3 regions of the Micromonospora sp. URMC 107 genome follow, and region 1 is predicted to be linked to each of the others. Evidence: predicted binding sites of a transcription regulator. Region 1 holds the regulator's gene; each other region holds the start of a gene.

Region 1 (9,606 bases):
CTGGTGGTGACCGGCCTCTACGTCCGCATGGTGCTCAAGCAGGAGGAGGACGCGTGACGCGACGTGGCGGCGGCGCAGGCGTGAAGCGCCTCGCCCTCAACGGCGCGGGGCTGCTGGTGGCGCTCTTCGCCGCGTTCCCGGTCTACTGGATGATCGCGACCTCGCTGAAGCCGAGCTCGGAGATCTTCTCGTCCACCCCCCGGCCGGTGCCCACCGAGCCGACGCTGGAGCACTACCGGCAGATCCTCACCGGGAACCTGATCCCGGGCGTCACCTTCGCCGACTTCTTCCTCAACAGCGCGCTGGTCGCGGTCTGCACCGTGGTGCTGAGCGGGTTGGTCGCGCTGCTGGCCGCCACCGCGGTGGCCCGGTTCCGGTTCAAGCTGCGAACCACCTTCCTGATCATGCTGCTGGTGGTGCAGATGATCCCGCTGGAGGCGCTGGTCATCCCGCTGTTCCTGATGATCCAGCGGCTCGGGCTCTACAACACCCTGCCCAGCCTCATCCTCACCTACCTCGGCTTCTCGCTGCCGTTCGCGGTCTGGATGCTGCGCGGCTTCGTCGCCGCCGTGCCCAAGGAGTTGGAGGAGGCCGCCGCCATCGACGGGGCCAGCCGGGCGCAGACCTTCCGGAAGGTCCTCTTCCCGCTGGTGGCGCCCGGGCTCGTGGCCACCAGCATCTTCTCGTTCATCACCGCCTGGAACGAGCTGATCTTCGCGCTGACCTTCATCAACGACCAGGACAGCTACACCCTCCCGGTCGCGATGACGTTCTTCTTCGGCCGCGACGACACGGCCTGGGGTCCGGTGATGGCCGCCTCCACGCTGTTCACCCTGCCGGTGATCGTCTTCTTCCTGCTGGTGCAGCGGCGGATGGTCTCCGGGCTGGTGGCCGGGGCCGTCAAGGGCTGACCCCCGCGTCAGGAACCTGCGGCCCCCCGTCGACGCCCCGGCATCGACGGGGGGCCGTTCCGCGGGCGCGTCGGGGGCGTCCGCGCGGGCTAGGCTGACCGCCATGACGGGCAGGCTGGCTTCGGTGAACATCGGCGTCGTGACCGAGGCGGAATGGGCGGGCGACGCGAGCGGCCGCAGCGGCATCGACAAGCGGCCGGTCGACGGCCCGGTGCTGCTGCGCGCCGACGGGGTGGCCGGCGACTTCATCGGCGAACGCGCCCACCACGGCGGTCCGGAGCAGGCGGTCTACGCGTACGCCGAGGAGGACGCGTCCTGGTGGGCGGGGGAGATCGGCCGGGGCATCCGCCCCGGCGGCTTCGGGGAGAACCTGACCACGTACGCGGTGGACGTGACGGGCGCCGTGATCGGCGAGCAGTGGGCGGTCGGGTCCGCCCTGCTCCAGGTGACCAAGCCGCGCACCCCGTGCACCACCTTCGCCGGCTTCTGGGGCGTGCCCGACCTGATCAGACGGTTCACGGTGCGGGCGACGCCCGGCGCGTACCTGCGGGTGCTGCGCGAGGGCGAGGTCGGCGCGGGGGACCCGGTCGAGGTGGTGGACCGGCCCGCGCACGGGGTGACGATCGGCGAGGTGTTCCGGGCCCTGAGCCTGGAGCCGGAGCTGCTGCCCCGGCTGCTCGACGCGCCGGACCTGCCGGAGGGGGTCCGGGAGAAGGCGCGCCGCCGGCTCGCCGGCCCGAGCTGACCGACGCCCCTTGCACGGGAACGGGCCCCGTCCCATCGGGGAGGGGGCCCGTCCGGCGTCGGCCCGGCGCGCGCCGGGTGACCGGCTCAGCGCAGCCAGGGCACGCTGCGGTCGAGCAGACCGCGCTGCTTGAGCTCCTTGCGCAGCGGGATCTCGTCGTCGATGTAGCCGTCCCAGTTGATGCCCCAGTAGTTGGCGGTGTGGGTGCCCTCACCGCAGAGCTGGCGCTGCACCGGCGTGCGGTTGGCCCACCACTCGCCGTCCTTGTCGATGTGCAGCTCGTCCAGCGGCCGGATCCACCGGTAGGTGTAGCCGACGAAGAGCATCTTGCGGGTGATGGTCGACAGGTTCGTCGACCGCGAGTGCCACTGGCGGCGGTCGAAGATGAAGGCGTCACCGGGGTTGGCGGTGATCTCCACCGTGCCCTCCGGGTCCGGGTTGTGCACGGAGGTGTCCTCCGGGCGGGGCAGCGAGTTCCACAGGTGGCTGCCCGGGATCACCTTGGTGGCGCCCCGGCCCTTCTCCGACAGGTCGGACAGGACGTAGGCCACCTTGAGCGAGAACATCGGCCGAGGCAGGTTCGGGTCCATCGTCTCCGGGTCGGAGTTCTGCCGGTACCCGTCCTGGTGCCACCCCCAGTAGGGCTTCTCCGGCTCCGCCGCCGGCGGGGTGACGTCCAGGTGGTTGTGGTGGGTGTAGATGTTCCAGCCGGCCAGGCCCCACATGTACGGGAAGGCGATCGGGTGGGTCAGCAGGTCGCCGAAGAGCTCGTCGCGCTCCAGGAAGCCCAGCAGGTGCAGGGTGCCGTCCTTGGTGGTGGTGCCCTTCGCCTTCTCCTCGGCGTAGACGCGGTCCACCGCCGCCTCCAGCGCCGCCCGGTGGTCCTCCGTCAGGACGTTGCGCAGCAGGAGGAAGCCCTGCTCGTGGAACTCCTTGCGGTCGGTGTCACTGATCGGTTCGTAACCGGTCCGGTCGCCGTAGTCGAACACTTCGACGTACCCCTCCCCATGAGGCGAAACCATTGCTGGCACAGGCCGCCGATCGTAACCCGCTGGTTCCGGGGCGGGGTACTGCCCAGCACGATATGCGACCGTTGTCCGGACTCTGAGGAGCGACATGGTGGCGGTGCGTCATGGGCCCGCCGCGCGGCGTGGCTTATCTCCGGGAATGCCGGTTTGCGCGGTGACTGCCGGTAAGGAGATCGGGGGCCACTACGCCTCGGCGAAGACCTCCGCGACGACCTGCCCGGCGGCCGGGGCCTCGTCGGTCCGGTTCCAGGTGCCGTCGCGGGCCGTCCACTCCAGGTCGCCGAAGCGCACCCGCTTCACGCCGTGGTCCTGGGCGTGCGAGACCAGCCAGTGCGCGTACCGCCAGCCCCGGCGCTCGTCGGCGGCCGGGACCGTCAGGCCCGTCAGGTCCGCCGCGGTGCTCGCGCCGGCCAGGCCCCAGTCCAGCAGGAGGCCGCGGGTCAGCGCGCTCGCCGCGGCCTCGCCGCGCATCGCCGGGTCGCGCCCCACCGTGCAGGCGACCGCGCCGGTGGCGTGTCCGACCAGGGCCCGGGTCAGCACCTCGGACTCGTCCGCCCACTTCTGGTACGCCTCCGGGAAGGCCGAGCGCTGCACCCTCTGCGCCGCGTCGGTGACCCGCATCTGCTCCCAGCCGCGCACCTTCTTCAGCCCGGAGTAGAACTTCCCGGCCGCGTAGCGGGGATCGCGGATCTGCTCCGGGGTGCCCCAACCCTGGCTCGGGCGCTGCTGGAACAGCCCGATCGAGTCGCGGTCGCCGCCGGCGAGGTTGCGCAGGCCGGATTCCTGGTAGGCGGTGGCCAGCGCGACGACGACGGCCCGCTCGGGCATCTTCCGCTGGATGCCGATGGCCGCGATCGTCGCCGCGTTGGCCATCTGGTCGGGGTCCAGGGCGACCCGACCGTCCGCCTGTACCGTGCACGTCCGGCTGGCCAGGGGCAGGCGCAACTCCCCGCCCAACTGCCGGACGACGATCCAGATCCCGACCGCGGCGAGGACGACGAGGACGACGCCGCCGGCCACGACTGCCCGAGTACGCACCCACACCCCCTGATCGACAGTCCGACAAGCGTACGTCCCCCGTGGTGCCTTCCGGGTCGTCCGACCGGTTCTCCACGACCGTCGGGCGTGGCACCGGCCGGCGCTACCGGCGGGCGCCCGCCGCGGCGTCGCCGTCGGCGGCGGGCACCCAGCGCGCCGGCCGCTTCTCCCGGAACGCCAGGACGCCCTCGCGCCCCTCCTCCGACAGGAAGTACCCGGTCGAGAGGGTGGACAGCCCGGCGATCTCCGTCCGCAGGTCCGCGGCGGGCGGCCGGCGCAGCAACTGCTTCGCCCCGGCCAGCGCACCCGGTGCCCCCCGCACCAGAGAGTCGCAGTACCCCGCAACCGCCGCGTCCAGTCCGTCCGCCGGCACGGCGGCGGTGACGAGGCCGATCTCGGCCGCCCGCCGCCCGTCGAAGGTGTCGCCGGTCAGGTAGAGCTCGGCCGCCGCGCGGGGGTGCAGCCGGGGCAGCACGGTCGCGGAGATCACCGCCGGCACCACGCCGATCCGCACCTCGGTGAAGGCGAACGTCGCCTCCTGCGCGCAGACCGCCAGGTCGGCCGCCGCGATGAGGCCCAGGCCGCCGGCCCGCGCCGGGCCGGCCACCCTCGCCACCACCGGCTTCGGGCACTCCCAGACCGCCGCGAGCACGTCGCCGAGCATCCCGGCCGGCACGGTCCCGCTGGCGTACGCGGCGGCGGTCTCCTTGAGGTCCGCCCCGGAACAGAAGACGGGGCCCGTGTGGTCGAGCACGATCACGCGTACGGCGTCGTCGGCGACCGCCTCGGCGAGGCCGGCCAGCAGCTGGGTCATCAGCGGCGTGGAGAGCGCGTTGCGGTTGTGCGGGCTGTCGAGGGTGAGGGTGGTCACCCCACGGGCCGTGGCGGCCCGCACGAGCACGTCGGGAGAGGTCATGGAAGGGCACACTAGTGGCCATGCCCGGCGTCCTTCCAGAAGGCGAAACCGTCCCGTTCGACGGCTCGCTGCCCGCCACCGCCACCCGTGCCGTCGGCGCGCGCGGCTTCGGCGTGTACGTGCACGTGCCGTTCTGCGCCAGCCGCTGCGGCTACTGCGACTTCAACACGTACACCGCCGCCGAGCTGGGCGGCGGGGCGGGCCGGGAGGACTACGCCGACACCGTGCTGGCCGAGCTGGCGCTCGCCCGCCGGGTGCTGGGCGACGCCCCGCCGCCCCGCGTCGACACGGTCTTCGTCGGCGGCGGCACCCCGACCCTGCTCCCCGCCGACGACCTGGCCCGGATCCTCGACGGCATCGACCGCGCCTGGGGGCTCGCGGCCGACGCCGAGGTGACCACCGAGGCCAACCCGGAGTCGGTCACGCCGGAGTCGCTGAGGACGCTGCGGGCCGCCGGCTACACCCGGATCTCGCTGGGCATGCAGTCCGCCGCGCCGGGGGTGCTGGCGATCCTCGACCGCACGCACAGCGCCGGCCGGGCCGTCGCCGCCGCCCGCGAGGCGCGCGACGCCGGTTTCGACCACGTCAACCTGGACCTGATCTACGGCACGCCGGGGGAGACCGAGGCGGACTTCGCCGCCTCCCTCGACCAGGTCGTCGCCGCCGGGGTGGACCACGTCAGCGCGTACGCCCTGATCGTGGAGGACGGCACCCGGCTGGCCGCCCGGATGCGGCGCGGCGAGCTGCCGTACCCCTCCGACGACGTCGCCGCGGACCGCTACCTCGCCGCGGAGGCCGCCCTGGGCGCGGCCGGTCTGTCCTGGTACGAGGTGTCGAACTGGGCCCGCGACGAGGCGGCCCGGTGCCGGCACAACCTGCTCTACTGGACGGGCGCCGACTGGTGGGGGCTCGGCCCGGGGGCGCACAGCCACGTCGGCGGCGTGCGCTGGTGGAACGTCAAGCACCCCACGACGTACGCGAAGCGGCTGGCCGCGGGCGGCTCGCCCGGCCTGGCCCGCGAGGTGCTCACGGCCGACGAGGCGCACATGGAGGACGTCATGCTCCGGCTGCGCCTCGCCTCCGGGCTGCCCCTGGACGCCCTCGACGACGCCGGCCGGACCGGCGCCGCGCGGGCCCTCGCCGACGGGCTGCTGGCCGCCGACGAGCACGCGGCCGGCCGGGCCGTGCTGACCCTGCGGGGCCGGCTGCTCGCCGACGCGGTCGTCCGTGACCTGCTGCCCTGAACCGCGTGCCGGGGCCGGCCGGGGGAGCGGCCGACCCGGGTCACCTGGTGAAGCCGTAGGTCATCGGGTAGCGGTAGAGCACGCCCTCGTTGGCCTTGACCCCGCCGACGATGCCGAAGATCAGCGGCACCAGCCAGACGAGCATCGGGACGAAGAACAGCACCCCGCAGGTGATCAGCGTGACCACCCAGCTCAGCACCCCGACGATCGTCCAGGTGAGCTGGAAGTTCAGCGCCGCGACGGCGTGCGCCCGGGCGGTCGGCGACTGCTGCCCCCGCGCCATCAGCGCGATGAGCGGCGCGAGCCAGCCGAGCAGGCCGCCGCCGACGATCACGCCGACCGCGCCGCCGAAGTGGGCGATCAGGGCCCAGTTCTTGTCGTCGTTGCTGGCGTAGCCGCCCGTCGGCGGGCCGTAGCCGCCGCCGGCGGGATAGCCGGCCCCCGGCGGGTAGCCGCCGGGCGGAGGGTGACCACCCGGCGGGGGATAGTCACCGGGCGGAGGGTAGGCGCCAGGCGGAGGGTAGGCGCCGGGCGGGGGATAGCCGCCCGACGGTGGATGGTCACCGGGCGGAGGATGGCTGCCCGGGCCCGGCGCCCCGGACAGTGGTGCGGTGGGGTCGCCGGAGCCGGCGTGGCCGGGAAACCCCGACGGAGCGGTCGGGTCCGGCGGGAAGCCGGGGTCCCCCGCTCCGGGAGGGCGAGGTGGTTCAGTCATGGAGGTCACGGTAGGGGCAGCCGGCAAGGCCGCACCAGCGTGACACCGGCCGGGATGTCCGGATGGCCGGTTCCCGGCGGCGTCGGGTCGGCCCGCGCGGTCGCCGATCGGACTGATCGCCCCAGGTCGATCATCGCGTCGGCGGCCCCGCCGACGTAGACTGGCACTCGCTACAGTCGAGTGCCAGCAGCCCGCCCGGTCCCCCGCGTGCCGGGGGCGACGTGCGACAGGAGGTGGGGAGGATGGGTCTCGACGACCGCAAGCTCGCCGTGCTGCGCGCGATCGTCGAGGACTACGTCGCCACGCAGGAGCCCGTCGGCAGCAAGGCGCTGGTCGAGCGGCACCAGCTGGGGGTCTCACCGGCGACCGTCCGCAACGACATGGCCGTGCTGGAGGAGGAGGGCTACATCCGCCAGCCGCACACCAGTGCCGGCCGGGTGCCCACCGACCGGGGCTACCGGCTCTTCGTGGACCGGCTGTCCCGGGTGAAGCCGCTCAGCCCGGCCGAGCGCCGGGCGATCGAGCGTTTCCTGGTCGGCGCCGTCGACCTCGACGACGTGGTGCACCGCACCGTCCGCCTGCTGGCGCAACTCACCCGGCAGGTCGCCGTCGTGCAGTACCCGAGCCTGGCCCGCTCCTCGGTGCGACACCTGGAACTGGTGCCGATCTCCACCACCCGCCTGATGCTGGTCATGATCGCCGACACCGGCCGGGTCGAGCAGCGGCTCGTCGAGCTGCCCGCGCCGATCCCCGCCGACGACGTCACGGACCTGCGCCGGCTGGTCAACGAGAAGCTGGTCGGCACCCGGCTGTCGGAGACACCGCCGCTGGTGCAGGCGCTGGTCGAGGAGTCGGTGCCGCACCTGCGGCCGGCCATGACCACCCTCTCCACCGTGCTGCTCGAGACGCTGATCGAGCGGCACGAGGAGCGGATCGCGCTGGCCGGCACGGCCAACCTCACCCGTGGGGGCCTGCTCGACTTCCAGGGCTCCCTGCGCCCCATCCTGGAGGCGCTGGAGGAGGAGGTCGTCATGCTCAAGCTCATCGGCGAGGCGGAGCCGAGCACGACCCGGGTCCTGATCGGCGACGAGAACGAGATCGACAACCTGCGCGCCGCCTCGGTGGTCAGCACCGGCTACGGGCCGGGCACGACCAGCGTCGGTGGCCTCGGTGTGCTCGGGCCGACCCGGATGGACTACCCCGGCACCATCGCCACGGTGCGGGCCGTGGCACGCTACGTGGGCGAGCTGCTGGCCCAGAACTGACCAGTCAGGGCCGACGGCCGGCTCCAGCCGCCGACCGGCGCAACGCGAGACGAACATGAGGACACGGAACGCAGTGGCCAGGGACTACTACGGCATTCTCGGGGTGAGCCGGGAAGCCTCCGACGACGAGATCAAGCGCGCCTACCGCAAGCTGGCGCGACAGTTCCACCCGGACGTGAATCCGGATCCGGAGGCACAGGAGAAGTTCAAGGACATCAACGCCGCGTACGAGGTCCTCTCGGACGACCGGAAACGGCAGATCGTCGACCTGGGCGGCGACCCGCTCGCCCCCGGCGGCGGGGGTGCGGGGGGCCCGGGCGGCCCCGGCGGCGCCGGGCCGTTCGTCGGCTTCCAGGACATCATGGACGCGTTCTTCGGTGGCGCGGCCGGCGGCTGCGGGGTCCGCGGCCGCGGACCCGGCCCGGCGCCGACGCGATCCTGCGGCTGGAGTTGGACCTGCACGAGACCGCGTTCGGGGTCGAGGCGCCGATCACCGTCGACACCGCCGTGCTCTGCACCACCTGCTCCGGCGCCGGCACGGCGGCCGGCACCCACCTGGCGACCTGCGAGGCGTGCGCCGGCCGGGGCGAGGTGCAGTCCGTGCAGCGCACCTTCCTCGGTCAGGTGGTCTCCGCCCGGCCGTGCACGGTCTGCCAGGGCTACGGCACCACCATCCCGCACCCGTGCCCGACCTGCGCCGGCGACGGCCGCGTCCGCACCCGGCGTTCGCTGACCGTCAAGATCCCGGCCGGTGTCGAGGACGGCATGCGCATCCGGCTCGCCCAGCAGGGCGAGGTCGGCCCGGGCGGCGGCACGGCCGGCGACCTCTACGTGGAGATCCACGAGCGGCCGCACGACGTCTACTCCCGCAAGGGCGACGACCTGCACTGCCGGGTCACGGTGCCGATGACGGCGGCGGCCCTCGGCACCCGGCTGACCATCAAGACGCTGGACAGCGAGGAGACGGTCGACGTCAAGGCCGGCACCCAGCCGGGCAGCACGCTGCGGCTGCGCGCCCGGGGCGTGCCGCACCTGCGCGGCACCGGCCGCGGTGACCTCTACGTCCACCTCGACGTGCGCACCCCCACCAAGCTCGACGCCGACCAGGAGAAGATGCTGCGCGACTTCGCCAAGACCCGGGGCGAGGAGGTCGCCGAGCTGACCAAGCAGGGCGGCTTCTTCTCCCGGATGCGCGACGCCTTCAACGGCCACGCCTGACGGTCCCGGGGGGTCGCCGCCCGCCGCGGCGACCCGTCGGCCCGGCCCGATCCGTCGGCCCGGCCGGCCTGGCGGTCGGGTGCGTGTCGACCTGCCCGGTGCGCGGCGGCTCCGCCGGCCTGACCGCCCCGGCGCCCGCCGGGGCGGCTAGCCTGATCGTCGTGTCCGCGCCGCTGTTCCTGGTCGACCCGCTGCCCACCGCCGACCGGCTGACCCTCGACGGTCCCGAGGGGCACCACGCCGCCACCGTGCAACGGCTGCGCGTCGGCGAGGAACTGCTGCTCGCCGACGGCCGGGGTGGCACCGCCGCCGCAGTGGTCGCCGCCGTCGGCCGGGGCACCCTCGACCTCGAGGTCACCTCCCGGGGGTACGTCGACGCGTCCGTCCCGCGCCTCGTGGTGGTGCAGGGCATCGCCAAGGGCGACCGGGGCGAGCTGGCCGTGCAGGCGATGACCGAGGTCGGGGTGGACGAGATCGTGCCCTGGGCGGCCGCCCGATCGGTGACCCAGTGGCGCGGCGACCGGGG
Region 2 (9,606 bases), on a different contig from region 1:
TGTGGCCGACCTCGCCGCCGTAGCCGCCGTGCCCGGTCAGCCGGCGCCCGCCGGCGATGATGCCGGCGCCGACGCCCACGTCCCCGTACAGGTAGATGACGTTGTCGCAGCCGGCCGCCGCGCCCCGGGCGTGCTCGGCGAAGGCCGCCACGTCGGCCACGTTGCCGACCGTGACCGGCACGCCGCAGCCCAGCTCGGCGCCGAGCGCCGCGCCGATCGGCTCGTCGACCCACCCGGTGGTCGGGCCCAGCCGGACCAGCCCGTCGGCGCGCCGGACCATGCCGCAGACCGCGACGCCCGCGCCGACGCAGACGGCGTCGGTCGGCGCGCTCTGCTGCATCTCCTTGACCGCCCCGGCCAGCAGCGGGGCGGCCTCCGCGGCGGTCAGGCCCCGGGGGCGGTCCAGCTCCCGGCGGTCGAGCACCGCCCCGCCGAGACCGACCCGCGCGGCCCGCAGCCGGTCCACCTCGATGCTGTACGCGTACGCGTGCACCCGGTCCGACTCGGGCCGGACGACCAGCGACGGTCGCCCGGCCCGGCCGGTCTCCTTCGGCGTCCCCTCGCTGACCAGCCCGGCGCCGGCCAGGTCGGCGGTCAGCGCGCCGATGGTGCTGCGGTTGAGGCCCAGCGTGGTGGTGAGCTCGGCACGGGTGGTCGCCCCGTGCAGGTGCACGTAGCGCAGCAACGCGCCCAGGTTCTGCCGACGGATCTCGTCCTGGCTGGGTCCTGTGCGCATCGCTGTCGTCACTTCCGGTGCCGCGCGGTCAACGGTTGCCGGTGGAGGTGGAACGCCGGCGGGAGAACGCGTCCACGCTCGCGGCGAGCAGCAGCACCACGCCGGTGACCACGTACTTCACCCCCGAGCTGTATTCCATCAGGCCCATCCCGTTGTCGATGACCGCGACGACCGCGCCACCGAGGACGGCGTCGAGCACCCGGCCCTTGCCGCCGAAGAGGCTGGTGCCCCCGATGACCGCCGCGCCGACCGCGTAGAGCAGTACGTCACTGCCGCCCGTGTTGGGGTCCACCGAGTTGGCCCGGCTGGCGGCGACGATGCCACCGACGGCCGCCATCGAGGAGCAGATGACGAAGACCGAGATGCGGATGCGGTCCACGTTGATGCCGGCCCGGCGCGCCGCCTCCTTGTTGCCGCCCACAGCGTAGACGTGCCGGCCGTAGGTGGTGCGCTGGAGCACGAAGGTCCAGAAGACCAGCAGCGCCGCGATGATCGGCACCACGATCGGCACGCCCTTGAGCGAACTGACCACGACGTTGCGGCTGCGCTCCAGGTTGAGGATGAAGACCGCGAGGCCGAGGACGAGCGCCAGCCCGCCGATGCGGGCGAGGACCACCGCGATCGGGTCGGTCACCAGGCCCCGGGCGGCCCGCGTACGGTGCCGGAGCAGTTGCACGGCCGCGTAACCGGCGACCGCCACCGCGGTCAGCAGCCAACCCAGGACGGGCGGGAGGTTGCGGTTGGCGATGGCCACCAGCACCTCGTCGCGGACCGGGATGTTGGCGCCCTCCTCCATCAGCATCAGCACGATGCCCTGGAAGGCGAGGAACCCGGCGAGGGTCACCACGAAGGACGGGATGCCGATCTTCGCGACCAGGAAGCCGAGAGTGGTGCCGATCACCATGCCGGTGACGATCGCGGCGAGCACGGCCACGTACCACGGGTAGCCGAGGACGGTGACGACGTTGGCGAGGATGGCGGCGCAGACGCCGCTGGCGAAGCCGGCGGAGAGGTCGATCTCGCCGAGCAGCAGGACGAATACCAGCCCCATCGCGATAAGCGTGACCGCGGCGCCCTGGGTGAAGAGGTTGGCGAAGTTGCCGGCGCTGAGGAACGTCGGCTGCATGATCGAGAAGACCGTGCAGAGCACGACCAGACCGAGCACGGCGGGCAGCGCCCCGATGTCGCCGCCGCGGACCCGGCTGACGTAGTTGCGGACGTGACTGCCGAGGGTGGGCGGCGGTGTGACGGCCGCCGGGCCGTCCTTGTGCACGACGGTGGTGATCATCGGACGCCTCCTGAGTTGCTGTCGGCCGGCTCCGCGCCGTGCCCGTTGCCGCCGTTGGCCGGCTCGGTGGCGAGCCCGAGCCCGCCGGAGCGGCCGGCGGTGATCAGCTCGACCACCTGCGAGTGGGTGATGTCGGTGGTCTTCACCTGGGCGACCATCTGGCCGAGGTAGAGAGCGGCGATCCGGTCGGAGACGGCGAAGACGTCGTTCATGTTGTGCGAGATGAGCACCACGGCGAGGCCGTTGTCGGCGAGCCGGCGGACCAGTTCGAGCACCTGGGCGGTCTGCGCGACGCCGAGCGCGGCGGTCGGCTCGTCGAGGATGACGAGCCTGCTGTTCCAGAGCACGGCCTTGGCGATCGCCACGGTCTGGCGCTGGCCGCCGGAGAGGCTGGAGACGTGCTGCCGCAGCGACTTCACGGTCCGCACGCTCAGCCCGGCGAGGGTGTCGGCGGCCATCTGCTCCATGGTCGGCTCGTCGAGCACGATGCCGCTGCGCTTCTCCCGGCCGAGGAACATGTTCTGCACGATGTCGAGGTTGTCGCAGAGCGCGAGGTCCTGGTAGACGACCTCGATGCCGAGCGCGGCGGCGTCGCGGGGGCTGTTGATGGTCACCGGCCGGCCGTCGAAGCGGAACTCGCCGGCGTCGGTGGGGTAGATGCCGCTGATGCACTTGACGAGGGTCGACTTGCCGGCGCCGTTGTCGCCGACCAGCGCGGTCACCTCGCCCGGGTGGGCGGAGAAGGCGACGTCGCGCAGGACCTGGACGGGACCGAAGCTCTTGTCGATCCCGCGTAGTTCCAGCAGGGGGGTTGCGGACACGGGGGGTCTCCTTCAGGTGGAGGGGAGGTCTCGGATCCCGTCCGGCGCGAACCGCCGCCCGGCACAGGGTCCGTGCCGGGCGGCGTGCGCGTGGAATCGGGTACGGGTCAGCTGATGCCGGCGTCGGCGCAGAGCTTGGCGTACGCCCCGGCGCAGACCTCGTCCTTGGTGACGAAGCCGTCGGCGATGACGTCCTTGACGTTCTCCTTGAAGATCAGCTTCGGGGTCAGCAGCACCGCCGGGACGTCCCGGCCGTTCTGCGGGTCCTTGACCGTCTGACCGGTCTCCTTCTTCTCGCCCTTGGCCACCGCGATGGCCAGGTCCGAGGCGGCCTTCGCCTCCTCCTTGATCGCCTTGTAGACGGTCATGCACTGGTCACCGGCGAGGATGTTCTGCAGGCCCTGCGGGGTGGCGTCCTGGCCGGTCACCGGGACCTTGCCGTTGAGCTTGTTCTTCTTCAGCACCGAGATGGCCGCGTTGCCGAGGCCGTCGTTGGCGGCGAGCACGCCGTCGATCTTGCCGCCGGTCTGGGTCAGCATCTGTTCGAAGATCGTGGCGGCCTGGGTGTTGTCCCACTCCGGAACGTTCTGGTCCGGGCCCTTGGTGTACTCCTTCGAGTCGAACTTCGGCTTGAGCACCGAGTCGTACCCGTTCTTGAACAGCGTGGCGTTGTTGTCGGTCGGGGAGCCGTTGAGGTAGGCCACGACCGGGTTCTTGGCGCCCTTGTCGGTCAGGCACTTGCTCAGGCCCTCGCCCTGGAGCTTGCCGACGACCTCGTTGTCGAAGCTGACGTAGTAGGTGGCCGAGCCGCCCAGCGTGAGCCGGTCGTAGTCGATGGTCGCCACACCCTGGGACTTGGCCTTGTCGAGCACGGCCTTGCCGGTGCCGGAGTCCAGGTTGACGATCATCAGGGCGGTGACGCCCTTGGTGATCATCTGGTCGGCGATGGTCTGGAACGCCGTCTTGTCGCCCTGGGCGTTCTGGATGTCGTAGTCGACGCCGGCGGCCTTGAACGCCTCCTCCAGGAACTTGCGGTCCGCGCCCTCCCAGCGGGCGGAGGACTTGCTGTCCGGCAGGATCACGCCGATCTTCGGCTTCTTCTCGGTGGAGCCGCCGGCCTCGGAACCGGAGTCGTCGCCGCAGGCGGTCAGGCCGCCGGTGGCCAGCAGGCCCACGGCGGCGAAGGTGAGGAAGCCCTTGCGCATCAGCAGGGTCCTTTCGGGGGTGGGGGATGATGTTGGTTTGTTGTGTCCGGCAACGTATTCCGCTTCGCGCCGTGGGCACAAGAGCGCCGAGGTCGCGAGTTTGTTGTCGGCAGTAACAATTCAGCAACGTCCCTGACACCCGGCCGTCGGCCGCGAGGGAGCGCTCTCTGGGCGTGGGCGGGAGCGGTGCAGCTCAGCGGGCGGAGAGCGGGGCCGTGGCCGCCCCGGTGAGCGTCACCAGATCCTGTGGGGCGAGCTGGAGCTGGAGGCCGCGCCGCCCCGCCGAGACGTAGACGGTGGGATGGCCGAGCGCCGACGAGTCGAGCACGGTGGGCAGCCGCCGACGTTGGCCCAGCGGGCTGATCCCGCCGCGCACGTACCCGGTCGCCCGCTCGGCCGCCGCCCGGTCGGCCATCGCGGCCCGCTTGCCGCCGACCGCCGCGGCGAGCGCCTTGAGGTCCAGCTCGCCGGTGACCGGCACGACCGCCACCGTCAGCGCGCCGTCGACCTCGGCGACCAGCGACTTGAACACCCGCTCCGGCGGCACCCCCAGCGCCGCCGCGACCAGCGCGCCGTAGTTCGGCGCGTCCGGGGAGACGTCGTACGGATGGGTGCTGTGGGCGATCTTCCGCTTCGTCAGCAGCGCGGTCGCCGGAGTGCCCTGTCCCGCCATGACCGTCAAGCTAACCCGGCCCCGCGCGACCCGCGAGGCGAAAAGGGCCGGACGGCCGACGCCGGCGCGCAACGGTCCCGCGCGCTACCCGAGGGGTCGGCAGAGCAGCACCGTCGGCGCCCCGGCGACCCGGGTCAGCACCAGGCTGGCCGCCTCGCCCCCGGCCAGCCGCAGGTCCCGCCGGAGCTGCTCCGGCTCCAGCGCGGACCCGCGCTTGAGGATCTCCACCCGCCCGACGCGGCGCTCCCGCAGCAGCGCCCGCAGCCGCTTGAGCGAGAACGGCAGCACGTCGGTGACCTCCAGGCAACGGGCGAACGGCGTCGGCACGGGGGCGTCCGCGTGGAGGTAGGCGATGCTCGGGTCGGCCAGCGTCGCGCCCAGGGTGTCGGCCAGCTCCGCGACCAGGTGCGCGCGGACCACCGCGGGGTCCGGGTCGTACAGGAAGCGGCGCGTCGGGCCGACGGGGGCCTCGGCGTCGCCGGAGCCGGTCAACTGATGGCAGCCGCCGGAGCCGGTCGGGTCCCCGGCGTGGCCGGAGGCGTCGCCCGGGGGCGCTTCCCTGCCCCGCAGCACGGTGGCCCGACGGGGCACCTGCGCCAGCTCGCCGCACCACAGGGCCGCCTCGACCAGGTCGCCGTCGACGCTCACCCACTCCGCCTCGGCACCCGCCGGAATCAGCGCGTGGTCGATGCCGGGCGCCACCTTCACGACGGTGTGCGGCACCCGCTCGGCCAGCGCGACCACGAAGTCCCAGGGCGGCGAGTAGGCGTTCGGGTCGAAGATGCGCCGCCCGGTGCCCGCCCTGCGGCGCGCCGGGTCGCAGAACACCCCGTCGACCCGGCTCACGTCGAACGCCGTGGCGTCGCCGCACTCCACCGTGAACAGTTCGGCCAGCCCGGCCGCCTCGGCGTTCGCGGCGGCCATCGCGGCGGTCACCGGGTCGGCCTCCACGCCGTACACCCGGATGCCGGCGCGGGCGGCGGCGAGCGCGTCCGCGCCGAGGCCACAACCGAGGTCGGCGAGGGTGCGTACCCCGGCGGCCCGCAGCCGGTCGGCCCGCCGCGCCGCGACGACGCCGCGCGTGGCCTGCTCCAGCCCGGCCCGGGTGAGGAACATCCCGGCCGCCGCCGGCCCGAACTTGCCGACCGCCCGGCGCCGCAGCTCGGCCTGGGTGAGCGCGGCCGACGCCAGCCCGGCCGGCAGTCCGGCCGAGCGGAGCGCGGCCGCCGCGGTCAGCGGGTCGCCACCGGCCACCCGCGCGGCCGCGTCGAGCGCGGCCGACCCCTCGGGCGTACGCAGGGCGGCGAGCTGGTCGAGATCCACCCGGTCATTGTGGTCCGCGGACCCGACGCGCCGGGCGGCGGGTTGGCACTCTCCTTGACGGAGTGCTAGCCGAGGAATAACCTGCGATTAGCACTCTCGCCCTGAGGGTGCCAGCTTCCGGGCCTCGTGGCCCGGGCGCTGAACGCCAGGCGGACCGGCACCCGCGACGACGGCCCCGCCCGGTGGCATGTGGCAGATTGACGCCGGTCGGCTCGCCGACCGGTAACGAAACCAGTACCCCAGGAGGGTATGCCCGTGACTACCGCGACCAAGGTTGCGATCAAGCCGCTCGAGGACCGCATCGTGGTCCAGGCGAACGAGGCCGAGACCACCACCGCCTCCGGCATCGTGATCCCCGACACCGCCAAGGAGAAGCCGCAGGAGGGCACCGTCCTCGCTGTCGGCCCGGGCCGGATCGACGACAAGGGCAACCGCGTGCCGGTCGACGTGAAGGTCGGCGACACCGTCCTCTACTCGAAGTACGGCGGCACCGAGGTCAAGTACGCCGGCGAGGAGTACCTGGTGCTCTCCGCCCGCGACGTCCTCGCGGTCATCGAGAAGTAAGCAACCGATCAGTGTCGTGGCCCCGGTCCGGCTCGCCGGGCCGGGGCGACGTCGCTTCGAAGGGACATTCATGGCGAAGATCCTGAGCTTCTCGGACGACGCCCGGCACCTGCTCGAGCACGGTGTCAACGCCCTCGCGGACGCGGTCAAGGTCACCCTCGGCCCGCGCGGGCGCAACGTCGTCCTGGACAAGAAGTTCGGTGTGCCCACGATCACCAACGACGGCGTGACCATCGCCAAGGAGATCGAGCTCACCAACCCCTACGAGAACCTCGGTGCGCAGCTGGTCAAGGAGGTGGCGACCAAGACCAACGACGTCGCCGGCGACGGGACCACCACCGCCACCGTGCTGGCCCAGGCGATGGTCCGCGAGGGCCTGCGCAACGTGACGGCCGGCGCCAACCCGGCCGGCCTCAAGCGGGGCATCGACGCGGCGGCCGCCAAGGTCTCCGAGGCGCTGCTCGGCCGCGCGGTCGAGGTCGCCGACAAGAAGTCGATCGCGCACGTCGCGACGATCTCCGCGCAGGACGCCACGATCGGCGAGCTGATCGCCGAGGCGATGGAGAAGGTCGGCCGCGACGGCGTCATCACCGTCGAGGAGGGCTCCGCCCTGCACACCGAGCTGGACGTGACCGAGGGTCTCCAGTTCGACAAGGGCTTCATCTCGCCCAACTTCGTCACCGACATGGAGTCGCAGGAGTCGGTCCTGGAGGACCCGTACATCCTGATCACGACCCAGAAGATCTCGGCGATCGAGGAGCTGCTGCCGCTGCTGGAGAAGGTCCTCCAGAACAGCAAGCCGCTGCTGATCATCGCCGAGGACGTCGACGGCCAGGCGCTGTCGACGCTGGTGGTCAACTCGATCCGCAAGACCCTCAAGGTCTGCGCGGTGAAGGCCCCCGGCTTCGGCGACCGGCGCAAGGCGATGCTCCAGGACATGGCGATCCTCACCGGCGCCGAGCTGGTCGCGCCCGAGCTGGGCTACAAGCTCGACCAGGTGGGCCTGGAGGTGCTCGGCACCGCCCGGCGCGTGGTGGTCGACAAGGAGAACACCACGGTCGTCGACGGCGGCGGCAAGTCCAGCGAGGTCGCCGACCGGGTCGCGCAGATCCGCAAGGAGATCGAGGCCTCGGACTCCGACTGGGACCGGGAGAAGCTCGCCGAGCGGCTGGCCAAGCTCTCCGGCGGCATCGCGGTCATCAAGGTCGGCGCCGCGACCGAGGTCGAGATGAAGGAGCGCAAGCACCGCATCGAGGACGCGATCGCCGCGACCAAGGCCGCGGTCGAGGAGGGCACCGTCCCCGGCGGCGGCGCCGCCCTGGTGCAGATCCTGCCGGCGCTCGACGACGACCTGGGCTTCACCGGTGACGAGAAGGTCGGCGTCTCGATCGTGCGCAAGGCGCTGGTCGAGCCGCTGCGCTGGATCGCGCAGAACGCCGGCCACGACGGCTACGTCGTCGTGAACAAGGTCGCCGGCAAGGAGTGGGGCCACGGCCTCGACGCCGCCACCGGCGAGTACGTCGACCTGGCGAAGGCCGGCATCCTCGACCCGGTGAAGGTGACCCGCAACGCGGTCACCAACGCCGCGTCGATCGCCGGCCTGCTGCTCACCACGGAGAGCCTCGTGGTGGAGAAGCCGGAGAAGGCCGAGCCGGCCGCCGCCGGTGGTCACGGCCACAGCCACGGCCACGGCCACCAGCACGGCCCGGGCTTCTGACCCTCGCCGTACGCCCCGACGCCTTTCCGGGCGCCGGCGCGACTACCGGCCGGCCGGCGCATCGGAAACACTGGCCCGATGAGCAGCACGACGCGCGGCTACGCCGCCCTGGCCGGGGTCACCGCCGCGGCGGTGGCGATCGGCTCCGCCGAACTGGTGGCGGTGCTGACCGGCCCCCGTTCGGCGCCGCTGGTGGCCGTCGGAGGGCTCGTGGTCGACACGGTGCCCGAGCCGCTCAAGAAGCTCGGCATCGCCCTCTTCGGCACGTACGACAAGATCGCGCTGCTGGTCGGGACGGGCCTGCTGCTCGCCGCCTTCGCCGCGCTGCTCGGCGTGCTGTCGCTGCGCCGGTTGGCGATCGGCCTCGCCGGCATCGCGGCCTTCGCCGCCCTGGGTGTGGCAGCCGCCGTGACCCGGGCCGGCGCCGGCCCCACCGACGCGCTGCCCTCGCTGGTCGGCGCCGGGCTCGGGGCGGCGGTGCTCTGGGCCTTCGTCGCCGGCCCGCTCGAACTCGACCCGTGGCCCTGGACCCCGCCCACGCCACCGCCCGCCCGACGGACCGCGTCGCCGGCCGCCGAGGCGCCCACGTCGCCGGTCGCCGAGGCGTCGCCGCAGCCGCTCGCCGAAGCGCCCACGTCGCCGGCCGTCGCAGCGACCCCGCAGCCGTTGGAGTCCAGCGACCCGGCGTCGCGGCGCCGGTTCCTGACCGGGGCCGGACTCCTGGTCGGCGCGGCGGGGGTGGCCGGGCTCGGCGGTCGCTGGCTCGCCGGCCGGCGGGGGGTGTCGGCGGCCCGGGAGGCGGTCGTGCTGCCCGCGCCGGCGGCGCCCGCGCCGGCGGTGCCGGCCGGGGCGGACCTGTCGCTGACCCAGCTCGCCCCGTACGTCACGCCGAATTTCGGCTTCTACCGGATCGACACCGCGCTGGTGGTGCCCCAGGTGGACCCGGAGACCTGGCGGCTGCGCATCCACGGCCGGGTGCGCAACGAGATCGAGCTGAGCCTCGCCGACCTGCTCGCCCGCCCGATGGTCGAGCGGTACGTCACCCTCGCCTGCGTCTCCAACGAGGTGGGCGGGGACCTCGTCGGCAACGCGCGCTGGCTGGGCGTGCCGATCCGGGAGCTGCTCGACGAGGCCGGGCCGGAGGACGGCGCCGACCAGGTCGTCGGCCGCTCGGTGGACGGGTGGACCTGCGGCACGCCGACCGCCGTGCTCCGGGACGGGCGGGACGCGCTGCTGGCGGTGGGGATGAACGGCGAGCCGCTGCCCGTGGAGCACGGCT
Region 3 (9,606 bases), on a different contig from region 1:
GCCGCCGTGCCGCCGGCGTGCCCGACGAGCCGGCCGCCCGGGTCCGCGACGAACTGCGCGGTGCCGGCCCCGACGGAGACGGCCGCGATCCGGGCCGCGTAGTCCGCGTGCGGGCGGGCCGCCGCGTCGGCGAGGGTCTCCAGGAAGGCGAGCGGGGCGTCGGCGAGCATCTCCAGCCGCAGGGCCCGCATCCGGGCCGCGTCGCGCGGCCGGACCCGCCGGACCTCCGCCCGCCGCGCCGGTCCCGACCCGTCGGGCGTGCTCGTCATGACGCATCCCTATCACAGCGATGGACGCCAATGGCGCTCGGTCGGAATTCGCCCGATTTGCGGTCGTGCGCCGTCGTCACGCTTCGTGTAGCGTGCGATTTCGGTCACCGTTTCAGCGGCTCTCGTCGATCGCCGAGCCGGTGGTCCTCCGGTGCCGGCCCGCCCGGCCTCCGGGGTCGTGGAACGCCGCGCAGAGTGAGGAAGTGCACCGTGGCACAGGGCACCGTGAAGTGGTTCAACTCCGAAAAGGGCTACGGCTTCATCGCCGTCGACGGCGGGCAGGACGTCTTCGTCCACTTCTCGGCGATCGAGATGGACGGCTACAAGGCGCTGGACGACGGCCAGCGGGTCGAGTTCGAGATCGCCCAGGGCCAGAAGGGCCCGCAGGCCGAGCGCGTGCGCGTCATCGCCTGACCGGGCGTCCCTTCCGCCCCGGTCGGCCGACTTCCGGACGATTGGGCGGTGGGGCGCCGGGCGGGTGGTCCCGGGCCGGGCAGCCGTCAACCGGCCCCGTCCGTGGGGGCGGGCGTCGGCGCTGTTGCGCCGGCAGGGAAGGATCGTGAGCCGTTCCAGCCATCGCTGAGGAGGGTTCATGTCCGACCAGCCGCCCCAGGCCGCGCCGCCCCCGGGAGATCCCGACCCCGCCGCGACGCCATCCGGCGGCCCGGCCGCACCGGAGCCCGGCGCCGCCACGCCCCCGGCCAGCGGGGAGCCGGCCGTCCCGGGTGCCGGAGGACCGCCCGTTCCCGGCCCGGGCGGCCCCGTGGTCCCGGGCGGCCCCGTGGTCCCGGGCTACCCCGTCGTCCCGGGCGGCGGCGCGCCGGCGGGCCCGCAGGACTGGGTCTTTCCGCCCACCGGCGGGTACCCGGTCGGCTCCGGCCCGTACGGCGGGCAGCCGTGGTACCCGGGCGCCCCGGTCGCCTATCCGGGGCAGCCGGTCCACGGGTGGTACCCGCCGGGGCACGGCCTCGACCCGGCCGACCTGCTCGTCACCCCGCCCGGCGCCGGCGTCAACGGCTGGTTCAACCGGTGCGTCGGCGCGGTGCGCCGGGGCTGGCGGCTGCTGCTGCCGATCCTGCTGCTCACCCAGGTGCTGCCGGCCCTCGTGGTGTCGGTGGTCTCGTTGGTCCTCGACCCGACCGCGAAGTGGGAGCGGTCGATGGCCGACGATCCCGCCGCGCTGCCCGACACCTTCGTGACCGACATGGGCGTCCTGCTGTCCGTGGTGCTCGGCAGCGCCCTCGTCTTCGGTCTGGTGCAGAGCCTGGGCTGGGCGGCCGGCACCTGGGTGATCGCCCGGCAGGCGGCGGGTCAGCCGGTGGGCATGGGCGCGGCCCTGTCCTACGGGGCGCGCCGGGCCCTGGGCCTCTGGGGCTGGACCCTGCTGATGGGCGTGATCATCACGCTTGGTGTCTGCTTCTGCGTCATTCCCGGCATCTACTTCGCCTTCGCGCTCAGCATGGCCGGCCCGGTCTACCTGTTCGAACGGCAGCACCCGATCGGCCGTTCCTTCCGGATGTTCCACGACCGGCTCGGTCTGCTGCTCGGCCGGGTGGCGCTGGTGGCGGCGGCGGTGATCGTCGGCAGCGGCGCCGCCGGCATGGTGGAGGGCATCGGCGCGCTGCCGTTCGGCACCACCCCGATGGACTCGCCCGGCACGGCGGTCGGCGTGATGGCGGTGGCGCTGGTGGCCGCGGTGCTGGCCCTGCCGACCCACCTCGCCCAGCTGGTCGGCCTGGTGGTCACGTACGCCGAGCAGCGCGCCCACGAGGGGCCGGTGGACAGCGTGCGGCTGGCGGGTGAACTCGGCTGAGCGGGGCGGTCGTGCTTGCACTCGACAGGGGAGAGTGCTAAACAAGTCATTGGCACTCGCATACCGTGAGTGCCAATGGTCGGGGCGGTAGGGTCACGGTCGTAGCAGCGTCCAGACGCGGCTGCGGCACATGGCCGGTCGTCGCGGGCTATCCGGCCCGACCGAGGAGACGTCGTCGTCGCCAGGTGGCGACGTCCCCAAGGTGCGTACACCAGGCGGCCCATCCGGGACACACACTCGGGTGGCCCGTGAGTGTCCAGGAGGACAACGCCGTATGGCCAAGATGATCGCGTTCGACGAAGAGGCGCGCCGCGGCCTCGAGCGGGGCATGAACCAGCTCGCCGACGCCGTGAAGGTGACCCTCGGCCCCAAGGGCCGCAACGTCGTCCTCGAGAAGAAGTGGGGTGCCCCCACCATCACCAACGATGGTGTGAGCATCGCCAAGGAGATCGAGCTCGAGGACCCCTACGAGAAGATCGGCGCCGAGCTGGTCAAGGAGGTCGCGAAGAAGACCGACGACGTCGCCGGTGACGGCACGACGACGGCGACCGTCCTGGCCCAGGCCCTGGTCCGCGAGGGCCTGCGCAACGTGGCCGCCGGTGCCAACCCGATCGCCCTGAAGCGGGGCATCGAGGCCGCCGTGGCCAGCGTCTCGGAGGAGCTGCTCAAGCTCGCCAAGGACGTCGAGACCAAGGAGCAGATCGCCTCCACCGCCTCCATCTCCGCCGGTGACACCAGCGTCGGCGAGATCATCGCCGAGGCGATGGACAAGGTGGGCAAGGAAGGCGTCATCACCGTCGAGGAGAGCAACACCTTCGGGCTGGAGCTGGAGCTCACCGAGGGTATGCGCTTCGACAAGGGCTACATCTCGGCCTACTTCATGACCGACCCGGAGCGCATGGAGGCCGTCTTCGACGACCCCTACCTCCTGATCGTCAACAGCAAGATCTCGTCGGTGAAGGACCTGCTCCCGATCCTGGAGAAGGTCATGCAGTCGGGCAAGCCGCTGCTGATCATCGCCGAGGACATCGAGGGCGAGGCCCTGGCCACCCTGGTCGTCAACAAGGTCCGCGGCACCTTCAAGTCGGTCGCCGTCAAGGCGCCGGGCTTCGGTGACCGCCGCAAGGCCATGCTGGCCGACATCGCCATCCTCACCGGTGGCCAGGTCATCAGTGAGGAGGTCGGCCTCAAGCTGGACGCCGTCGGCCTCGACATGCTGGGCCGCGCCCGCAAGGTCGTGGTGACCAAGGACGAGACCACCATCGTCGACGGTGCCGGCGACGCCGAGCAGATCCAGGGCCGGGTCAACCAGATCCGGGCCGAGATCGACCGGAGCGACTCCGACTACGACCGCGAGAAGCTGCAGGAGCGGCTGGCCAAGCTGGCCGGCGGCGTCGCGGTGATCAAGGTCGGCGCGGCCACCGAGGTCGAGCTGAAGGAGCGCAAGCACCGCATCGAGGACGCCGTCCGCAACGCGAAGGCCGCCGTCGAGGAGGGCATCGTCCCGGGTGGTGGCGTCGCGCTGGTGCAGGCCGGCAAGACCGCCTTCGACAAGCTGGACCTGGTCGGCGACGAGGCGACCGGTGCGCAGATCGTCAAGATCGCGCTGGACGCCCCGCTGCGGCAGATCGCCGTCAACGCCGGTCTCGAGGGTGGCGTGGTCGTCGAGCACGTCCGCAACCTCAACCCGGGTCACGGCCTCAACGCCGCCAACGGCGAGTACGTCGACCTGCTGGCCGCGGGCATCATCGACCCGGCCAAGGTGACCCGCTCGGCGCTGCAGAACGCCGCGTCGATCGCGGCGCTCTTCCTCACCACCGAGGCCGTCGTGGCGGACAAGCCGGAGAAGACCCCGGCCGCCCCGGCTGGTCCGGGTGGCGGGGACATGGACTTCTGAGTCCAGCTCCAACGCCGGAAGGGGCGGGCCGCGTCAGCGGTCCGCCCCTTCCGCTGTCACGTCGGCAGTGGCCGTTGGTTGCGTCTCTTCTGCGCCCGGTCGTACGGCTGCGGAATCTGCACCGGCTCGTCGACCAGCGTCACCGGCTCGTCGGCCGGCTCGTCGACGCCGGCCATCTCCGCCTGCTGCTCGGCGTCGCCGTAGTCGAGCCGGTCGAACGGCAGGGGGCCGGGGCGTTCGTCGTCCGTGGTCATGGCTGCCTCCTCTACCGAAACGGTAGGGCGCGACGATCACCGATGCGGGCGAATGGCGTTATAAGGATCTATATCCCATTCGCCCCGTTGTCATGCCCCGAGCGCCTTGCGGTACAGGAAGAAGACGCGTTCGATCCGGGCACCCGCGCTGCCCGAGTAGAAGGGGACCGGCCCCACCCAACCGATCTGCGCCGCCGTCACGCCCGCCGCCCGCTGGTCGCGCAGGCACCGGCGCAGCAGCACCCCGCCGATCCCCGAGCCCTCGGCGGCCGGGGCGGTGCCCATCGGGCCGAACCAGCTCGGCCGGGACGAGCCGTACGCGGCGAAACCGAGCACCTCGCCGTCGCGTTCGGCCAGGTGGCAGCCCGCTCCCTTCCGGCCCACCGAGCCGGCCAGTTCGGCGTCCCAGGCCCCGCCGAAGGTGGCGCGGGCGAACTCCGCCAGCGCCGGCAGGTCGCCCGCCCCGGCGCGGCGGACCGTCACCCCCTGCCCCGCCAGCCGGGCCTCCGCGGGCTCCGTCGGACGCAGCGCGGGCGAGTCGTCGTACGACAGGTCGGCGGTCATGTTCCACGCCGTCCGGTCCTGCCGGTAGCCGAGCGCCAGCGCGGCGCAGACCGCCGGGGTGTAGCGCACGTCGATGCCGGGCCAGGCGTAGTACGGCGGGTTCCCGGCGAGCAGCACCTCGGCCGCACCGAGGCCGGCGAACCGCGCCTCGGCGACCGCCAGCAGCGCCCGCCCGACACCCCGCCGCCGCTGCTCCGGCGCCACCGCGACCAGGTCGACGTGACCACGGGCGTCGCCGTCGCCGGCGGCGAGGGAGCCGACGAGCACGCCCACGAGGCGCCCCTCCCGGTACGCGCCCCACGCGACCACCGGGCGGTGGCTGCCGGCCCGCGCCCAGAGCGTGCCCACGATCGCCGGCGCCTCGGCCGCGTCCTCCGGCAGGTCGAGTGCCCGCCCGCAGAGCTCCACCACGGCGGGCCGCTGGTCGGGCCCCAGCTCGACGATCTCCAGGTCCATGGACGCCGACCCTAGATCACCGGAGTGTTCCGGCCGCGAAGGGGCCCTGGCGGCGCCGACCGGCCGGCGGGCCGCCGCGGCGCGCCGCGATGCGACCCGGTCACGTCAGCCGGCCGCCTTCGGCTCCGGCTCCGGCCCCGGCCCCGGCCCCGGCTCCGGCTCCGGCTCCGCCTTCGGCCCCGGTTCCGGGTCGGGCTCGGGCTCGGGGAGGGTCGGCGCGTCGGTGGGGTAGAGGCCGGCGACGAACCCGTAGACCTGATCGCCGGACCGGGGGATCTGGGCGAAGCGGCGGGCCAGCGCCTGCACCTCGGCCCAGAACGCGCGTACCTCCTCGACCGGGATGCGGGCGTGGACGAGGGTGCAGCGCAGATCGTCGGCGGCGTGGGCCGCGGCGGACTCGGCGACCGCCTCCGCGAGCCCGTTGACGGCGGTGGCGACCCGCTTGTCCTCGGGGTGGGTGAGCGCGCCGATGTAGAGCGTGCGGGCGACCCGGCCGTAGTACCGCTCGTCGATCGCCCGCACCCGCCGGGTCCGCACCACCCGGAGCAGGCCGGCGTCGACGAGCGCGTTCACGTGGTAGGCGACGCTGCTCTTGGGCCGATCGACCGCCCGGGCCAGCTCGGTCACCGTGGCGGCCCGCTCCAGAAGCAGCTCCAGGAGGGTCGCGCGCAGGGGATCGGCCAGCGCGCGGAGCTGCGCGGGCGCGGTGACCACGAGCAACTCGTCGAGGTCGTAGTCCGGGATCCGCTCATTGCTCGACATTTCTCGACCGTTCTAGAATCATGGATCATTCGATCGTTGTCGTCCGTTGACAGGAGTGTAGAGATGGCCGAGGTCGTCCTGTTCCACCACCTGCGTGGGGTCACCGACGGGGTGCGCGAGTTCGCCGATCGGTTGCGGGCCGGCGGGCACACCGTGCACACGCCGGACCTGTTCGACGGCGAGCGACCGGCCACCCTCGACGAGGGCTTCGCGCTGACGAAGCGCATCGGGGGCGAGGCGCTCCGCGAGCGCGCCGACCGGGCCGTGGCCGACCTGCCCGGCGGTCTGGTCTACGGCGGCTTCTCCTGGGGCGCCGCCACCGCCCAGCGGCTCGCCCAGACCCGGCCCGGCGCCCGGGGCGCGCTGCTCTACGAATCCTGCCTGCCCGTCACCGGCGAGTGGGCCGTCGGCCCCTGGCCCGCCGGGGTCCCGGTGCAGATCCACGGCATGGACGCCGACCCGTTCTTCGCCCTGGAGGGCGACATCGACGCCGCCCGCGAGCTGGTCGGCCTCGTCGGCTCCGACCTCGCCGAGCTGTTCGTCTATCCGGGCGATCAGCACCTGTTCACCGACAGCGCGCTGCCGTCGTACGACGCGGACGCGACGACCCTGGTGGTGCGGCGGTCGCGGGAGCTGCTCGACCGGCTGCGCTGACCCGGCTCTCACCCCCGCGCCGCCTGGACGGCGGCGTACGCGTCCACCAGGCCGGCGCCGGTGATGTTCGCGTCGCCGCCGCAGGTGTCCGTCCGGGAGGCGTACGTCGCCTCGGCCCGGGTCGCGGTGTCCCGCAGGATCTGCCGGGTGCGGGGCAGGTCGCCGACCAGCGCCGGGTTGGCCGACCACATCAGCGCCACCACGCCGGCCACCTGGGGGGTCGCCATCGAGGTGCCGCTCAGGGTGGCGTACCCGCCGCCCGGCATCGCCGACAGCACCTCGTCGCCCGGCGCGACCAGGTCCGGCTTGGCCGCCCCCGGCACCGGTCCCCGCGACGAGAAGCTGGTCACCCGGCGCTGCCGGTCCACCGCGCCGACGGTCAGCACGTCCGCGTAGGGGGCGGGCGGGTCGTCGATCGATCCGCAGTACGGCCCGGTGTTGCCGGCCGCGGCCACCACCATGATGCCGGCGGCGTCCAGGGCGGCGGTGGCCGGCCGGAGCACGCCCGGGTCGCAGCCCTCGATCGCCGGGCAGCCCCACGAGTTGGTGAGGACCTCCGGGGCGCGCGCCGGGCGCCCGTCGGCGAACGGATCCCCACCGGCCGGGAAGGGCGCCAGCATGAACTGGAGGCAGTCCAGGTAGTACGCGGGGTTGCCCAGGTTGCGGTCCAGGTTGACGCAGCCGACCCACCGGGCGCCCGGGGCCACCCCGACGCCGCCCCGGCCCACCGCGCTGCCCACCGTGTGGGTGCCGTGCCCGCCCTGGTCGGTCGGCGCCCGGGTGCCGTCCCACGGGTCGTGCCAGGAGTCGTCGCCGCCCCGGAAGCCGCCCGCCAGGGCGGGGTGCCCGCCGTCCACGCCCGAGTCCGAGCTGCCCACCACGATCCCGGAGCCGTCCACCCCGAGCCGGGACCAGACCCGGTCCGCGCCGAGCATCCGGACGTTCCACTCCGGGCCGGCGGGCGCGGGCGCGGTGCCCCGACTGCGGCCGGCCGGCGCGGGCAGCGGTCGCACCCGCTGGCTGACCAGCACCCGGGCCACCTCCGGCCGGCGCGACAGCCAGGCCCGCACCGCCGGCCCGCCCGCCACCTCGACCGCGTTCACCAGGTAGTAGGGGGTGTGCGCCAGCCGCAGCCGGCGCAGGTCCCGCCGCAGGTCGCCCTGGGTCCGCTCGGCGGTCGCGACCAGCCGCCGGTAGACCTCGCCGACCCGGGCGTCCCGGCCGGCCCGACCGGTCGTCGCCGGGACGCCACCGAGGTCGGCCTGCTCGCGGAGCACCACGAACAGCCGCTCGCCGTGCAGGCCGGGCTGGCCCGCGCCGACGGCCACCACGCCGAGGCCGACCAGCAGGGCGCCGGCGGTCGCCCCGGCGACCCGTCGGCTCGGCCGCCGGCCCCGGGTCAGCAGCACGCCGTACGCCACGGCGAGGACGGCCGCGACGGCGAGCCCGGCGCCGGCGGCGGCGGCCACCCAGAACGGCACGTCGCGGGTTCCGGCCAGGACGAGGGTGATCTCCTCGGGGTCGGTGAAGGCCAGCGGGCCGAGCACGCCGAGCCCGACCAGCCAACGGACCGCGGGTCGGACGGCGCCCGTGGGCCGGGCCGCCGCGTGCAGGGCCGCCAGCGCGAAGCCGGCCGGCGGCAGGGTCAGCAGCAGGGGGAGTTGGGCCCCGGACTGCCCGACCCCGCCGGCGAGCAGCAGCAGCGCGACCCCGGCGACCAGCCCGCCGACCAGTACCAACCGGGCCGGCCGGGGCGGCCCGCCGACCGTGAAGCGGGACCAGAAGGCGTCGTCCAGCAGCGCTCCGGCCAGCACGCCCACCGCGCCGGCGGCGACCCCCGCGAGCACCGTCTCCAGCAGCCCGCCGAGCGCCCCCAGCCAGACCCAGGGCAGCAGCAGCGCCAGCCCGCCGGCCACCCCGAGCAGCGTGGCGGGCGGCGCGACCGCGCGGGGCGTCGCGACGGCCGCGCGGCGGGCCAGCGCCCGCAGGACGAGGGCGGCCAGCGCGGCCGTCGCGGCCAGCGCGGCGAGGTACGCCTCGTGGTGCACCGGCGCAATCGCCCGGAGCAGCCCCAGCGCGCCGAGCGCGAGCGCCGCCGCCAGCCAGGCCCGGCCGGCGGTACGGACCGCCGCCGAGCGGGGCAGCAGGGCGAGCGCCAGCGCGGGGGCGCCGACCAGCAGCACGGTGAACAGCACCGTCGCCGGCCAGAGCCACACCACGCGGTCCAGCCCAGAGGCCAGCACGATCTGGTCGGCCAGCCACCCGCCGCTCTGGCCGACCACGACGAGCCCGACCATCCAGCAGCCGGTCACCGCCGCCGCCACCACCGCCCAGGGGTTCTGCCGGCCGGGCGCGGCCGGCGGGCGTGGGACGGGCTGACCAGCGGGAAACGGGGGGCCGACCTCCATCCTGCGACAGTACGGCTCGGACGGGCTGTGCCGCCCGCTGGCGGCGACGGTTACCGTGGACGGGTGCGCGACCCCAACGTGTCCCGAACGACGGCCGGCCAGCTCTCCCCGGAGCGCCGGGCCGCCGACCTGCGCCGCCTGCGGGCCGAACGCTTCGACGTGCTGGTCATCGGCGGTGGCGTGACCGGAGCGGGGGCCGCCCTGGACGCCGCCTCGCGCGGGCTGAAGGTGGCTCTGGTGGAGGCGCGCGACTACGCCGCCGGCACCTCCAGCCGCTCCAGCAAGCTCATCCACGGGGGCCTGCGCTACCTGGAGCAGCTGGAGTTCCACCTGGTGCACGAGGCGCTGACCGAGCGCGGGCTGCTCGCCACCCGGCTGGCCCCGCACCTGGTCCGGCCGGTGCCCATCCTGGTCCCGCTGCCCGACGGGCAGGGCGTGCGCGGCCTGCCCGCGCGGCTGTTCCGCCGCTCCTACTACGGCGCCGGCGTGGCGGCCTACGACGCCTTCGCCGGGGTCTTCGGCGGCGGGC

The links. Region 1 encodes HrcA, which represses chaperone genes, less so after heat shock. Its sites were predicted from a motif close to GGTTNGCACNCTCNNNNNGAGNGTGCNAACC; they were not measured.
Region 2: the regulator HrcA is predicted to act here: its motif matches at 6,132-6,162, upstream of groES (co-chaperone GroES).
Region 3: the regulator HrcA is predicted to act here: its motif matches at 2,130-2,160, upstream of groL (chaperonin GroEL).

What each region holds. Positions count from the first base shown of each region.
Region 1 is NZ_JBPQTK010000034.1:42,144-51,749, forward strand. It holds gene ACSNN9_RS11020 (carbohydrate ABC transporter permease) at 1-57, shown strand, start outside; gene ACSNN9_RS11025 (carbohydrate ABC transporter permease) at 81-911, shown strand; gene ACSNN9_RS11030 (MOSC domain-containing protein) at 1,015-1,656, shown strand; gene ACSNN9_RS11035 (phytanoyl-CoA dioxygenase family protein) at 1,743-2,678, opposite strand; gene ACSNN9_RS11040 (hypothetical protein) at 2,868-3,728, opposite strand; gene ACSNN9_RS11045 (enoyl-CoA hydratase-related protein) at 3,826-4,638, opposite strand; gene hemW (radical SAM family heme chaperone HemW) at 4,659-5,882, shown strand; gene ACSNN9_RS11055 (DUF4870 domain-containing protein) at 5,923-6,597, opposite strand; gene hrcA (heat-inducible transcriptional repressor HrcA) at 6,840-7,862, shown strand; partial or broken gene dnaJ (molecular chaperone DnaJ) at 7,936-9,080, shown strand; gene ACSNN9_RS11070 (16S rRNA (uracil(1498)-N(3))-methyltransferase) at 9,242-9,606, shown strand, end outside.
Region 2 is NZ_JBPQTK010000044.1:16,121-25,726, reverse strand. It holds gene ACSNN9_RS12965 (ROK family protein) at 1-736, opposite strand, end outside; gene ACSNN9_RS12960 (sugar ABC transporter permease) at 765-2,024, opposite strand; gene ACSNN9_RS12955 (ATP-binding cassette domain-containing protein) at 2,021-2,845, opposite strand; gene ACSNN9_RS12950 (sugar ABC transporter substrate-binding protein) at 2,953-4,050, opposite strand; gene ybaK (Cys-tRNA(Pro) deacylase) at 4,244-4,723, opposite strand; gene ACSNN9_RS12940 (THUMP-like domain-containing protein) at 4,808-6,046, opposite strand; gene groES (co-chaperone GroES) at 6,296-6,610, shown strand; gene groL (chaperonin GroEL) at 6,681-8,327, shown strand; gene ACSNN9_RS12925 (molybdopterin-dependent oxidoreductase) at 8,406-9,606, shown strand, end outside.
Region 3 is NZ_JBPQTK010000014.1:62,838-72,443, forward strand. It holds gene ACSNN9_RS05520 (N-acetyltransferase family protein) at 1-269, opposite strand, end outside; gene ACSNN9_RS05525 (cold-shock protein) at 480-683, shown strand; gene ACSNN9_RS05530 (hypothetical protein) at 862-2,082, shown strand; gene groL (chaperonin GroEL) at 2,357-3,979, shown strand; gene ACSNN9_RS05540 (hypothetical protein) at 4,036-4,233, opposite strand; gene ACSNN9_RS05545 (GNAT family N-acetyltransferase) at 4,324-5,253, opposite strand; gene ACSNN9_RS05550 (helix-turn-helix domain-containing protein) at 5,359-6,015, opposite strand; gene ACSNN9_RS05555 (dienelactone hydrolase family protein) at 6,079-6,669, shown strand; gene ACSNN9_RS05560 (S8 family serine peptidase) at 6,678-9,077, opposite strand; gene ACSNN9_RS05565 (glycerol-3-phosphate dehydrogenase/oxidase) at 9,156-9,606, shown strand, end outside.